Regions from separate parts of the Bacillus sp. S10(2024) genome, predicted to be linked through region 2. Evidence: a T-box and tRNA genes for the amino acid it is inferred to sense, from the RefSeq annotation. Region 2 holds a T-box; the other holds one or more tRNA genes.

Region 1 (5,981 bases), 590 kb from region 2:
CACGATTTTCTTGCACATCAAGATCTTTATATTCATACGTCGGCTCTCCATCAAACAAATAAAGCCCATGAGCATCTTTACAAAAATGTCCTGGTACCCAATCTAAAATGACACCGATCCCATATTTGTGACATTCATCGACAAAATACATAAAATCTTGTGGTGTTCCGTATCTACTTGTCGGTGCATAATACCCCGTTCCTTGATATCCCCAAGAACGATCATATGGGTGTTCAACGAGCGGCATAATTTCAACATGAGTAAATTGATGCTCCGCTACATAAGGAATAAGCTCATCTGCCATTTCTCTATACGAATAAAAAGACCCATCTTCTTTCTTTTTCCAAGAACCAAAGTGAAGCTCATAAATGGCTAATGGTTCATTATAGATTGGCTTTCGTTTCTTTTTTTGAAACCATTTCTGGTCTTTCCATTTATATCCTTTTATATCATAAACAACGGATGCCGTATTTGGCCGAACTTCAGCACACATTGCATACGGATCAGCTTTTAAAATCGTATGCCCTTCTCGTGTTTGAATTGCATACTTGTATAATTCGTGCTGAGGAATATTCGGTATAAATAAAGACCAAATCCCTTTCTCTGTCACTCGTATCATTTCATGGATCTCGCTATTCCACTCATTAAAATCTCCTACAATACTCACAGCTTGTGCATGAGGTGCCCATACGGAAAAACGTGTGCCTTCCATTCCATTTTCCATCGTCAAATGAGCACCAAGAATATCGTAGCTATCATAAAACTTTTCTTCATGGAACAATAACATGTCTTTCACATTACACTTTGTCTCAATCACTATGTTCACCTCACAAGATGACAGAATTTTAAATACGTTATTACTATTCTTCGGTAAATTGAAATATCCTTGCGAATTTCTAAAAAATATTCGCTTTTTTATAGAAATCCATGATAATTTCATGAAATTTAACCGAATAATATCGAATTTTGACGAATATTCATTGTAAGCGTTTTATTTTAAAATAATTTTTTCAATGGATAAGATAAGGAATTTATCACTATATTGTTATTACTTTCCATTAAAGTAATACATAAAAAAACCCCTTCCGGCAAAGGGGTGAAATACAGGGGAGGCCGGAAAGGGATTTTATACAATTTGGATTATAGCACTGGTGCCATAGTTTCTTTTAGCACTTTTACAGAATGATCAAATTTCAATTCTTCTTCTGCATTTAATTCAAGCTCTACAACTTCTCGAACACCTTGACGGTTGATAACTGCTGGAACACCTACGTAAACATCTCTTTGTCCGTATTGTCCTTCAAGATATGCAGATACTGTCAATACGCTGTTCTCGTTGTTTAAGATCGCTTTAGTTATACGTAATAGTGACATACCGATACCGTAGTAAGTTGAACCTTTACGTTGAATAATATGGTAAGCAGCATCGCGTACATTTGCAAAGATTTCATCTAAATCACTTTGTTTATACTGCTCATTGTTCGCTAAGATTGTTTCTATCTTTTGTACACCGATAGAAGCATGGCTCCATACAGGAAGCTCTGTGTCACCATGTTCACCAATAATATACGCATGCACGTTACGTGGGTCTATATCTAAGTACTCACCTAACATATAACGGAAGCGAGCAGAGTCTAAAGTTGTACCAGAACCGATTACGCGCTCTTTTGGTAATCCAGATTCTTTCCAAGTTACATAAGTTAAAATGTCCACTGGGTTAGTTGCGATTAAGAAGATACCATCAAATCCGCTATCCATAATACCGCGAACGATTTGTTTAAAGATTTTTGTATTCTTCTCAACTAAATCTAAGCGAGTTTCACCTGGCTTTTGTGGTAATCCAGCAGTGATAACAACAAGATCTGCATCTTTACAATCTGCATAGCTACCTTTCCAAACTTTTGTTGGAGCTAGAGCGAATGGAACAGCGTGGCTTAAGTCCATTGCTTCGCCTTCTGCTTTTGCTTCGTTTACATCAACAAGAACAAACTCTTCAACTACACCTTGGTTAATCATAGAATATGCATAGCTGCAACCTACAGCTCCTGTTCCTACTAATACTACGCGGTTGATACCTTTTTTCATGGTAAAATCCCCTCTCTATTTTCTAATATCATTATTAGCATTGTCATTTAAGTAAAAAATTAAAATACTGATTTTATATTGTTTAACTTCCTTACATACATATTGTAGCACGTTTCTTTGTGAATATATTCACGTTTTTTGACCTATTTGTGAACTTTTTCACAGATAGGAGAAAGTTATAATACCAAGCATGGAATCAACTTCAATGGTAGCGTTTTCTTTAGATTGTGAAAAGTAAAATATATACTATTAAACTTATTTTTAATAAAATATAAAACCATCGAATACAAAGAAAAGTTAGAATATCCTTTTCTCTTTATAATTTGCAGTAGTCCTCAGCAACCTTTATGGCTCCATTTCATTTCTGCAAATCAAAAATTATTCCTTTAATAACTACGCCAAAGATTCTCACTTTTGTTCGCCATATTATTAGTCTTTCTTAAATACGAAAAAAAATCTCTAAAATGCAAAAAAAGATAGCAGAATCTGCTATCTTTTTTAATATGACCCGTACGGGATTCGAACCCGTGTTACCGCCGTGAAAGGGCGGTGTCTTAACCACTTGACCAACGGGCCAATTTCTGGCAGAGAAGAAGGGATTCGAACCCTCGCACCGCTTACGCGATCTACTCCCTTAGCAGGGGAGCCCCTTGAGCCACTTGGGTACTTCTCTATATTATATGGCTCCGCAGGTAGGACTCGAACCTACGACCGATCGGTTAACAGCCGATAGCTCTACCACTGAGCTACTGCGGAATATGGTGGGCCTAAATGGACTCGAACCATCGACCTCACGCTTATCAGGCGTGCGCTCTAACCAGCTGAGCTATAGGCCCTAGAAAAAGCGGGTGAAGAGAATCGAACTCTCGACCAGAGCTTGGAAGGCTCTTGTTTTACCACTAAACTACACCCGCATAAAAATGGTGAGCCATGAAGGACTCGAACCTTCGACCCTCTGATTAAAAGTCAGATGCTCTACCAACTGAGCTAATGGCTCATTTTGAAATGGTGCCGGCTAGAGGACTTGAACCCCCAACCTACTGATTACAAGTCAGTTGCTCTACCAATTGAGCTAAGCCGGCTTGCATATTTCAAAATGGTGGCTCGGGACGGAATCGAACCGCCGACACGAGGATTTTCAGTCCTCTGCTCTACCGACTGAGCTACCGAGCCTTAATATAAATGGCGGTCCCGACCGGGGTCGAACCGGCGATCTCCTGCGTGACAGGCAGGCATGTTAACCACTACACCACGGGACCATTGGTTGCGGGGACAGGATTTGAACCTGCGACCTTCGGGTTATGAGCCCGACGAGCTACCAGACTGCTCCACCCCGCGATGATATAATATTCTTTTAAATAAAAAATGGAGGAGGTAGAGGGATTCGAACCCCCGCGCGACTCTCGCCGCCTGTCGGTTTTCAAGACCGATCCCTTCAGCCGAACTTGGGTATACCTCCATATATAAAAACTTGAGTGGTGGACCTTGTAGGACTCGAACCTACGACCGGACGGTTATGAGCCGTCTGCTCTAACCAGCTGAGCTAAAGGTCCTTTATGGTAGCGGCGGAGGGGATCGAACCCCCGACCTCACGGGTATGAACCGTACGCTCTAGCCAGCTGAGCTACACCGCCATAAAGAATTATAAGTGGAGCCTAGCGGGATCGAACCGCTGACCTCCTGCGTGCAAGGCAGGCGCTCTCCCAGCTGAGCTAAGGCCCCATTGTTTTAAAGCTATCGGGAAGACAGGATTCGAACCTGCGACCCCCTGGTCCCAAACCAGGTGCTCTACCAAGCTGAGCCACTTCCCGTTAATAAAGCGCGCCCGAGAGGACTCGAACCCCTAACCTTTTGATCCGTAGTCAAACGCTCTATCCAATTGAGCTACGGGCGCATATGGTGCCGAGGGCGGGGGTCGAACCCGCACGGTGGTCACCCACCGCAGGATTTTAAGTCCTGTGCGTCTGCCTGTTCCGCCACCCCGGCATGTCATATTGAAAACTGGAGCGGAAGACGGGATTCGAACCCGCGACCCCAACCTTGGCAAGGTTGTATTCTACCACTGAACTACTTCCGCAAGACATGTATGAGTTATTTTACTGAAAGTGCGGGTGAAGGGAGTCGAACCCCCACGCCAAAGGCGCCAGATCCTAAGTCTGGTGCGTCTGCCAATTCCGCCACACCCGCATATTATTTTTAAAAATGGGGCGACTGATGGGAATCGAACCCACGAGTGTCGGAGCCACAATCCGATGCGTTAACCACTTCGCCACAGCCGCCATAATCCTGGTGCCGGCTAGAGGACTTGAACCCCCAACCTACTGATTACAAGTCAGTTGCTCTACCAATTGAGCTAAGCCGGCATTTATATGGTGGAGGATGACGGGATCGAACCGCCGACCCCCTGCTTGTAAGGCAGGTGCTCTCCCAGCTGAGCTAATCCTCCATTTGCCTGGCAACGTCCTACTCTCACAGGGACAAAGTCCCAACTACCATCGGCGCTAGAGAGCTTAACTTCCGTGTTCGGTATGGGAACGGGTGTGACCTCTCTGCCATCATTACCAGACTATATTCATTTGAGACAATCATTATTATACTTGATTGACTCAAAAAGTCAACAAGTTTTTTTATGTTCTCTCAAAACTAGATAACACTTGCTTCATATTATATGGTTAAGTCCTCGATCTATTAGTATTCGTCAGCTCCACGTGTCACCACGCTTCCACCTCGAACCTATCAACCTGATCATCTTTCAGGGATCTTACTAGCTTAACGCTATGGGAAATCTCATCTTGAGGGGGGCTTCATGCTTAGATGCTTTCAGCACTTATCCCTTCCGCACATAGCTACCCAGCTATGCCCTTGGCAGAACAACTGGTACACCAGCGGTGCGTCCATCCCGGTCCTCTCGTACTAAGGACAGCTCCTCTCAAATTTCCTACGCCCACGACGGATAGGGACCGAACTGTCTCACGACGTTCTGAACCCAGCTCGCGTACCGCTTTAATGGGCGAACAGCCCAACCCTTGGGACCGACTACAGCCCCAGGATGCGATGAGCCGACATCGAGGTGCCAAACCTCCCCGTCGATGTGGACTCTTGGGGGAGATAAGCCTGTTATCCCCGGGGTAGCTTTTATCCGTTGAGCGATGGCCCTTCCATGCGGAACCACCGGATCACTAAGCCCGACTTTCGTCCCTGCTCGACTTGTAGGTCTCGCAGTCAAGCTCCCTTATGCCTTTGCACTCTACGAATGATTTCCAACCATTCTGAGGGAACCTTTGGGCGCCTCCGTTACTTTTTAGGAGGCGACCGCCCCAGTCAAACTGCCCACCTGACACTGTCTCCCGGGTCGATAAGACCCGTAGGTTAGAATTTCAATACAGCCAGGGCGGTATCCCACCAGCGCCTCCACCGAAGCTAGCGCTCCGGCTTCAAAGGCTCCCGCCTATCCTGTACAAGCTGTACCAAAATTCAATATCAGGCTACAGTAAAGCTCCACGGGGTCTTTCCGTCCTGTCGCGGGTAACCTGCATCTTCACAGGTACTATAATTTCACCGAGTCTCTGGTTGAGACAGTGCCCAAATCGTTACACCTTTCGTGCGGGTCGGAACTTACCCGACAAGGAATTTCGCTACCTTAGGACCGTTATAGTTACGGCCGCCGTTTACTGGGGCTTCAGTTCAGAGCTTCGCTTGCGCTAACCCCTCTCCTTAACCTTCCAGCACCGGGCAGGTGTCAGCCCCTATACTTCGCCTTACGGCTTCGCAGAGACCTGTGTTTTTGCTAAACAGTCGCTTGGGCCTATTCACTGCGGCTTTCCGTTAAGAAAGCACCCCTTCTCCCGAAGTTACGGGGTCATTTTGCCGAGTTCCTTAACCAGAGTTCTCTCGCA
Region 2 (5,981 bases):
GGTTTAGTACCTCTGTCTATTTTTTTTTGATTGTGTTAGAATAACGTTTATGTGAGTACAAATGTATTGGGGGTAACAACAGTGAAAGGTATGTTTCGTAAGCAAATGATTGCTATTGTAACGGTACTTACACTATTCTGCAGCATGTTTTTTACGTACAGCAGCACGTTTGCAGAAACAAATTCTGCGTTGAACGTTGAAGCAGGTGCAGCAATTTTAGTGGAAGCGAAATCTGGAAAAATTTTATATCAAAAAAATCCAGATGAACGATTAGCAATTGCAAGTATGACAAAAATGATGACTGAATACTTAGTTCATGAAGCAATAGCAAAAGGTAAAATTAAGTGGGATCAAAAAACGAAGATTTCTGAGTACGCTCATATAATTTCCCAAGATCGTTCCTTATCAAATGTTCCTTTAGAAAACGGTGGTTCATATACAGTAAAAGAGTTATATGAAGCAATGGCAATTTACTCTGCCAATGGTGCAACAATTGCTTTGGCAGAATTAATTGGTGGTTCAGAAGCCAGCTTTGCTAAAATGATGAATGATAAAGCAAAGGAATTAGGATTACAAAATTATAAATTTGTGAATTCTACGGGATTAATTAATAAGGACTTAAAGGGAAAACAACCTGAAGGTACAAGCCCGGATGAAGAAAATGAAATGTCTGCTAAAGACTGCGCTTTGTTAGCACAACATTTACTTCAAGATTATCCAAAGGTTCTTGAGACAGCAAAGATTCCAAAAATGACATTCCAAAAAGGTGGAAAATATCCAATTGATATGTCAAACTGGAATTGGATGTTAAAAGGGTTAGTTAAGGGTTATGAAGGCGTAGATGGTTTAAAGACAGGTCATACTGATCAAGCAGGTTATTGCTTTACAGGTACAGCAGAACGTAATGGTATGCGTTTAATCTCTGTTGTTATTAAAACAAATTCTGAGACAGCTCGTTTTGATGAAACGAAGAAACTATTTGATTATGGTTTTACAAATTTCCAAACGAAAACGGTATATTCAAAAGGTTCTCAAGTAAAAGGTCATGAAACAGTTCATGTAAATAAAGCAAAAGATACAGAAGTACCAGTGCAGACGAAGGAAGAAATTATACTTCCAACGCCAAAAGGTAGTAAAGATATTTATAAAACAGATTTCAAAGCAGTAAATAAAGAGAATGAAGCACCAATTAAAAAAGGTACAACACTTGGTTATATGACCGTAACAGCAAAAGATGCTAATGATGTAGGGTTTTTAACTGGTAAATCCATTCAAGTAGATCTTGTAACAAAACAAGAGGTAGAAAAGGCAAATTGGTTTGTTCTTTCTATGCGAAGCATTGGTTCTTTCTTTAGTGGTATATGGAATGGTACAGTTGATACTGTAAAAGGTTGGTTTTAAAAGCTCCCGATAAGGGAGCTTTTTCATTTCCTATTTTTCGTACCTATTTTGTCAAAAAAATAGTAGACAAATCTCTGATAGATAATGGTAGAATGTAAGAGTATTCTTAATTTTCTTCGTTAGCGGGGAAAAGCAATTCACCTAGGGGGGTTTTTTGTACATGTTAAATGTAACAGGAACAGAGCGCGTAAAACGTGGAATGGCAGAAATGCAAAAAGGCGGCGTCATTATGGACGTAGTTAACGCTGAGCAAGCAAAAATTGCAGAAGCAGCAGGTGCTGTTGCTGTTATGGCATTAGAACGTGTTCCAGCTGATATTCGTGCAGCAGGCGGCGTTTCGCGTATGGCAGATCCAACAATTGTGGAAGAAGTAATGGGTGCTGTATCAATTCCGGTTATGGCAAAATGTCGTATTGGTCATCTTGTAGAAGCCCGCGTACTTGAATCATTAGGGGTAGACTATATTGATGAGAGTGAAGTATTAACTCCGGCTGATGAAGTGTACCATTTAAATAAACGTGATTATACTGTTCCGTTTGTATGTGGATGCCGTGATATCGGTGAAGCAGCACGCCGTATTGCTGAGGGGGCATCAATGCTTCGTACAAAAGGTGAGCCTGGTACAGGAAATATCGTAGAAGCTGTACGTCATATGCGCCAAGTAAATGCAGAAATTCGTCAAGTTGCAAGTCTGCGCGAAGATGAATTAATGACATATGCAAAAAATACGGGTGCTCCGTATGAAGTATTACTTGAAATTAAGCGCCTTGGTCGTTTACCAGTTGTAAACTTTGCAGCAGGTGGTGTTGCAACACCAGCAGATGCTGCATTAATGATGCAACTAGGTGCAGATGGTGTATTTGTAGGTTCTGGTATTTTTAAATCAGAAAACCCAGAGAAATTTGCACGTGCGATTGTTGAAGCAACAACGCATTATGAAGATTATGAATTAATCGCTCGCCTTTCTAAAGGACTAGGTAATGCAATGAAAGGTGTTGAAATTTCAACATTATTACCAGAACAACGCATGCAAGAGCGTGGCTGGTAATTAAAGGAGTTTTTGAAATGGTTACAATCGGTGTATTAGGACTTCAAGGAGCGGTTCGTGAGCATGTACGTGCAATAGAAGCAACTGGTGCACAATCGGTGATTGTGAAGCGTACAGAGCAATTAGAGGAAGTAGATGGGCTTATTTTACCAGGCGGTGAAAGTACAACGATGCGCCGTCTTATTGATAAATATGGTTTCATGGAACCTCTTCGTGAATTTGCTAAAGCAGGAAAACCGATGTTTGGTACATGTGCAGGTATGATCTTACTTGCAAAGAACCTTGTTGGATATGAGGAATCACATATTGGTGTAATGGATATTACAGTTGAACGCAATGCGTTTGGCCGTCAAAAAGATAGTTTTGAGGCTGCTCTTTCGATGGAAGGGGTAGGCGAAGACTTTATTGGCGTATTTATTCGTGCGCCATATGTTGTAGACGTAGAAAATCATATCGAAGTATTATGCACATATGAAGATCGTATGGTCGCGGTTCGTCAAAATCATTTATTAGCAGCTTCTTTCCATCCGGAATTAACAGATGATCATCGTGTTACGGGTTATTTTGTGGAGATGGTAAAGGAAGCGAAAATGAAAAAAACTGTATAAGTGACTTGAAACTTGTGCAAGATTATAGTAAATTGATGGTAACTATTTTATATGATAAATGTGTTGATAGGAAGTAGTAGCAAGAGACGTTTCTTATAGAGAGTCGGTGGTTGGTGAAAACCGATAGAAGCGATTTGCGAATCCATCCTGGAGTGAAGTGTGGAACAGTCTGTTGACTAGTAAACATTTCCGGTGAAGAGCCGTTATCTCTACTTGAGAGGAAAGCAATTATGTTTTCAATTAGGGTGGCAACGCGGGTTAACTCCCGTCCCTTTGTATAGGGACGGGAGTTTTTTATTTTTGTAAAAATAAAGGAGGAAATATTATGCTTGATATTAAATTTTTGCGTGCAAACTTTGAAGAAGTGAAAGCGAAACTGCAACATAGAGGCGAAGACTTAACAGACTTTGGTCGTTTTGAAGAATTAGACATAAAGAGAAGAGAATTACTTGTACAAACGGAAGAGCTGAAAAGCAAGCGTAATGAAGTATCCCAACAAATTTCTGTATTAAAGCGTGAAAAGAAAGATGCAGAGGCGCTTATTTTAGAAATGCGTGAAGTAAGTGATAAAGTTAAAGAGCTTGATAACGAGCTTCGTACAGTTGAAGAAGATCTTGAGCGATTAATGTTATCTATTCCAAACATTCCACATGAGTCTACACCAAATGGTGAGACAGAAGATGATAATGTGCAAGTTCGTACATGGGGAGAAGTTGAAGAATTTACGTTTGAACCAAAGCCACATTGGGATCTTGCAACGGATTTAGGAATGCTAGACTTTGAACGCGCTGGAAAAGTAACAGGTAGCCGTTTTGTATTTTATAAAGGTGCGGGTGCAAAATTAGAACGCGCTTTATTTAACTTCATGCTTGATCTTCATACAGAAGAACATGGCTATGAAGAGATTTTACCTCCGTATATTGTAAATCGTACAAGTATGATTGGAACAGGGCAACTTCCAAAGTTTGAAGAAGATGCGTTTCGTATTGAGAGTGAAGACTATTTCTTGATTCCTACAGCTGAAGTACCTGTAACAAACTTACATCGTGATGAAATTTTAAATGGTGAGCAATTGCCAATCCGTTATGCGGCGTTTAGTGCATGTTTCCGTTCTGAAGCAGGATCTGCGGGTCGTGATACACGTGGTTTAATTCGTCAGCACCAATTTAATAAAGTAGAGCTTGTGAAATTTGTAAAACCTGAAGATTCTTATGAAGAACTAGAAAAGTTAACAAATGATGCAGAGCGTGTATTACAATTATTAGGTCTTCCATACCGTGTGATGAGTATGTGCACAGGAGATTTAGGATTTACAGCAGCGAAGAAATACGATATTGAAGTATGGATTCCTAGCTATGGTACATATCGTGAAATTTCTTCTTGTAGTAACTTTGAAGCATTCCAAGCACGCCGTGCAAATATCCGTTTCCGCCGTGACACAAAAGCAAAACCAGAGCATGTTCATACACTAAACGGATCTGGACTTGCAATTGGCCGTACGGTAGCAGCTATTTTAGAGAACTACCAACAAGAAGATGGTTCTATTATCATTCCAGAAGTTCTTCGCCCTTATATGGGAGGAAAAACAGTAATTAAATAAATTTATTGTTATTAATATACACTCACTGTTATTTTAAAATAATAACATCTTTAGCTATTTAGTAGGGTAGAATACATTTTATGAAAAAGGAGAGAGAAAAAATCTCTTTCCTTTTTATATTATCTATAATAGTAGGGTTGACGAACAGTTTTTCTTTTGATATTATATTTCATGTCATGTTAACACGGAGGAATACCCAAGTCTGGCTGAAGGGATCGGTCTTGAAAACCGACAGGCGGTGTGAGCCGCGCGGGGGTTCGAATCCCTCTTCCTCCGCCATATATAATTGACAACAGCGCATATAAGTGGAGATTGGAGAACTCGTTACCAACACGTAACGAGTTTTTATTTTAACCAAACAGGAAGTAGCATATAGGAGAATGAACCTCTTATAGGAACACTCATATTCCGAGGATTATCTTCATAGATATGAAAGGAGCTACCATGGCCATGGATATTATTATACAAACGTTTCCGCTTGACGGAAAAACACTATATTATGTACAATGTCCCGTTTGCAAGAAAAATAAAATCTTAAACAGTGCTGCAAACGTATCTCGTATTGTAAGCGATGAAACATTTCGTAAACTTTGTGGTTGCATCTGTGATGTGAAAAAAGAAGTGAAGAAAGTAGAAACGCCAATGCAAGTTGAGAAAAAGGCAGATTCAAAACGTAAAGTAATTACAGCCGTTATTAAAGGAAAAGAAATGACGGTAAAAGAAATTGCTGAAGCGTATAATATTAGTGTAAGCACTGTGCGTCAGCGTATTAGTGCAGGGAAATCAGAGAGTGAAATTATTGCTCCGACGAAAAAGAAAAACTAAGTTCATAGGAAAAACCCGTGCGATTGCACGGGTTTTTTATTTTACAAGTTTACGTGTTTGTTGTAAGAAGTGACCGATTTTCTTAATAATTGGTTCAATTGAATTTTCATTTTGTAAAATATCATATTCGTTAATATTAAGACGCAATACAGGACAAGCATTAAAATCATTAATCCAATTTTCGTAACGTTCATGCATTTCTTTCCAATATTCAATTGGTGTTTGTTGTTCCATTGGTCTTCCGCGTTCTTTAATGCGATCTACAATATCTTCAAATGATCCTTCTAAGTAAATTAGTAAATTAGGATGTGGGAAGTAAGGTGTCATAACCATTGCATCAAATAAACTTTTATATGTTTCATAATCTGTAGCGGTCATTGTTCCTTTTTCATAATGCATTTTGGCAAAAATTCCCGTGTCCTCATAAATAGAACGGTCTTGAATAAATCCTCCGCCATATTCGAAGATTCTTTTTTGTTCTTTAAAGCGCTCTGCTAAG

Evidence for each region. A T-box is a leader RNA that pairs with one kind of tRNA and senses whether it is charged. The one in region 2 lies ahead of serS (serine--tRNA ligase), so its partner is inferred to be a tRNA-Ser.
Region 1: it encodes a tRNA-Ser, which carries the amino acid that the T-box ahead of serS (serine--tRNA ligase) is inferred to sense. The anticodon was not compared.

What each region holds. Positions count from the first base shown of each region.
Region 1 covers NZ_JBFLUR010000002.1:4,122,484-4,128,464, reverse strand. The annotation lists gene glgB (1,4-alpha-glucan branching protein GlgB) at 1-787, opposite strand, end outside; gene AB1280_RS20995 (L-lactate dehydrogenase) at 1,141-2,085, opposite strand; tRNA gene AB1280_RS20990 (tRNA-Glu) at 2,590-2,661, opposite strand; tRNA gene AB1280_RS20985 (tRNA-Ser) at 2,668-2,758, opposite strand; tRNA gene AB1280_RS20980 (tRNA-Asn) at 2,767-2,841, opposite strand; tRNA gene AB1280_RS20975 (tRNA-Ile) at 2,845-2,921, opposite strand; tRNA gene AB1280_RS20970 (tRNA-Gly) at 2,929-2,999, opposite strand; tRNA gene AB1280_RS20965 (tRNA-Lys) at 3,007-3,082, opposite strand; tRNA gene AB1280_RS20960 (tRNA-Thr) at 3,092-3,167, opposite strand; tRNA gene AB1280_RS20955 (tRNA-Phe) at 3,183-3,258, opposite strand; tRNA gene AB1280_RS20950 (tRNA-Asp) at 3,269-3,344, opposite strand; tRNA gene AB1280_RS20945 (tRNA-Met) at 3,347-3,423, opposite strand; tRNA gene AB1280_RS20940 (tRNA-Ser) at 3,452-3,544, opposite strand; tRNA gene AB1280_RS20935 (tRNA-Ile) at 3,562-3,638, opposite strand; tRNA gene AB1280_RS20930 (tRNA-Met) at 3,643-3,719, opposite strand; tRNA gene AB1280_RS20925 (tRNA-Ala) at 3,735-3,807, opposite strand; tRNA gene AB1280_RS20920 (tRNA-Pro) at 3,823-3,896, opposite strand; tRNA gene AB1280_RS20915 (tRNA-Arg) at 3,906-3,979, opposite strand; tRNA gene AB1280_RS20910 (tRNA-Leu) at 3,983-4,071, opposite strand; tRNA gene AB1280_RS20905 (tRNA-Gly) at 4,088-4,162, opposite strand; tRNA gene AB1280_RS20900 (tRNA-Leu) at 4,192-4,272, opposite strand; tRNA gene AB1280_RS20895 (tRNA-His) at 4,289-4,364, opposite strand; tRNA gene AB1280_RS20890 (tRNA-Thr) at 4,373-4,448, opposite strand; tRNA gene AB1280_RS20885 (tRNA-Val) at 4,456-4,531, opposite strand; rRNA gene rrf (5S ribosomal RNA) at 4,536-4,651, opposite strand; rRNA gene AB1280_RS20875 (23S ribosomal RNA) at 4,754-5,981, opposite strand, start outside.
Region 2 covers NZ_JBFLUR010000002.1:3,530,552-3,536,532, reverse strand. The annotation lists gene AB1280_RS18065 (D-alanyl-D-alanine carboxypeptidase family protein) at 82-1,401, shown strand; gene pdxS (pyridoxal 5'-phosphate synthase lyase subunit PdxS) at 1,562-2,449, shown strand; gene pdxT (pyridoxal 5'-phosphate synthase glutaminase subunit PdxT) at 2,467-3,057, shown strand; T-box leader at 3,112-3,333, shown strand; gene serS (serine--tRNA ligase) at 3,383-4,657, shown strand; tRNA gene AB1280_RS18045 (tRNA-Ser) at 4,844-4,936, shown strand; gene AB1280_RS18040 (DUF3797 domain-containing protein) at 5,108-5,482, shown strand; gene AB1280_RS18035 (deoxynucleoside kinase) at 5,519-5,981, opposite strand, start outside.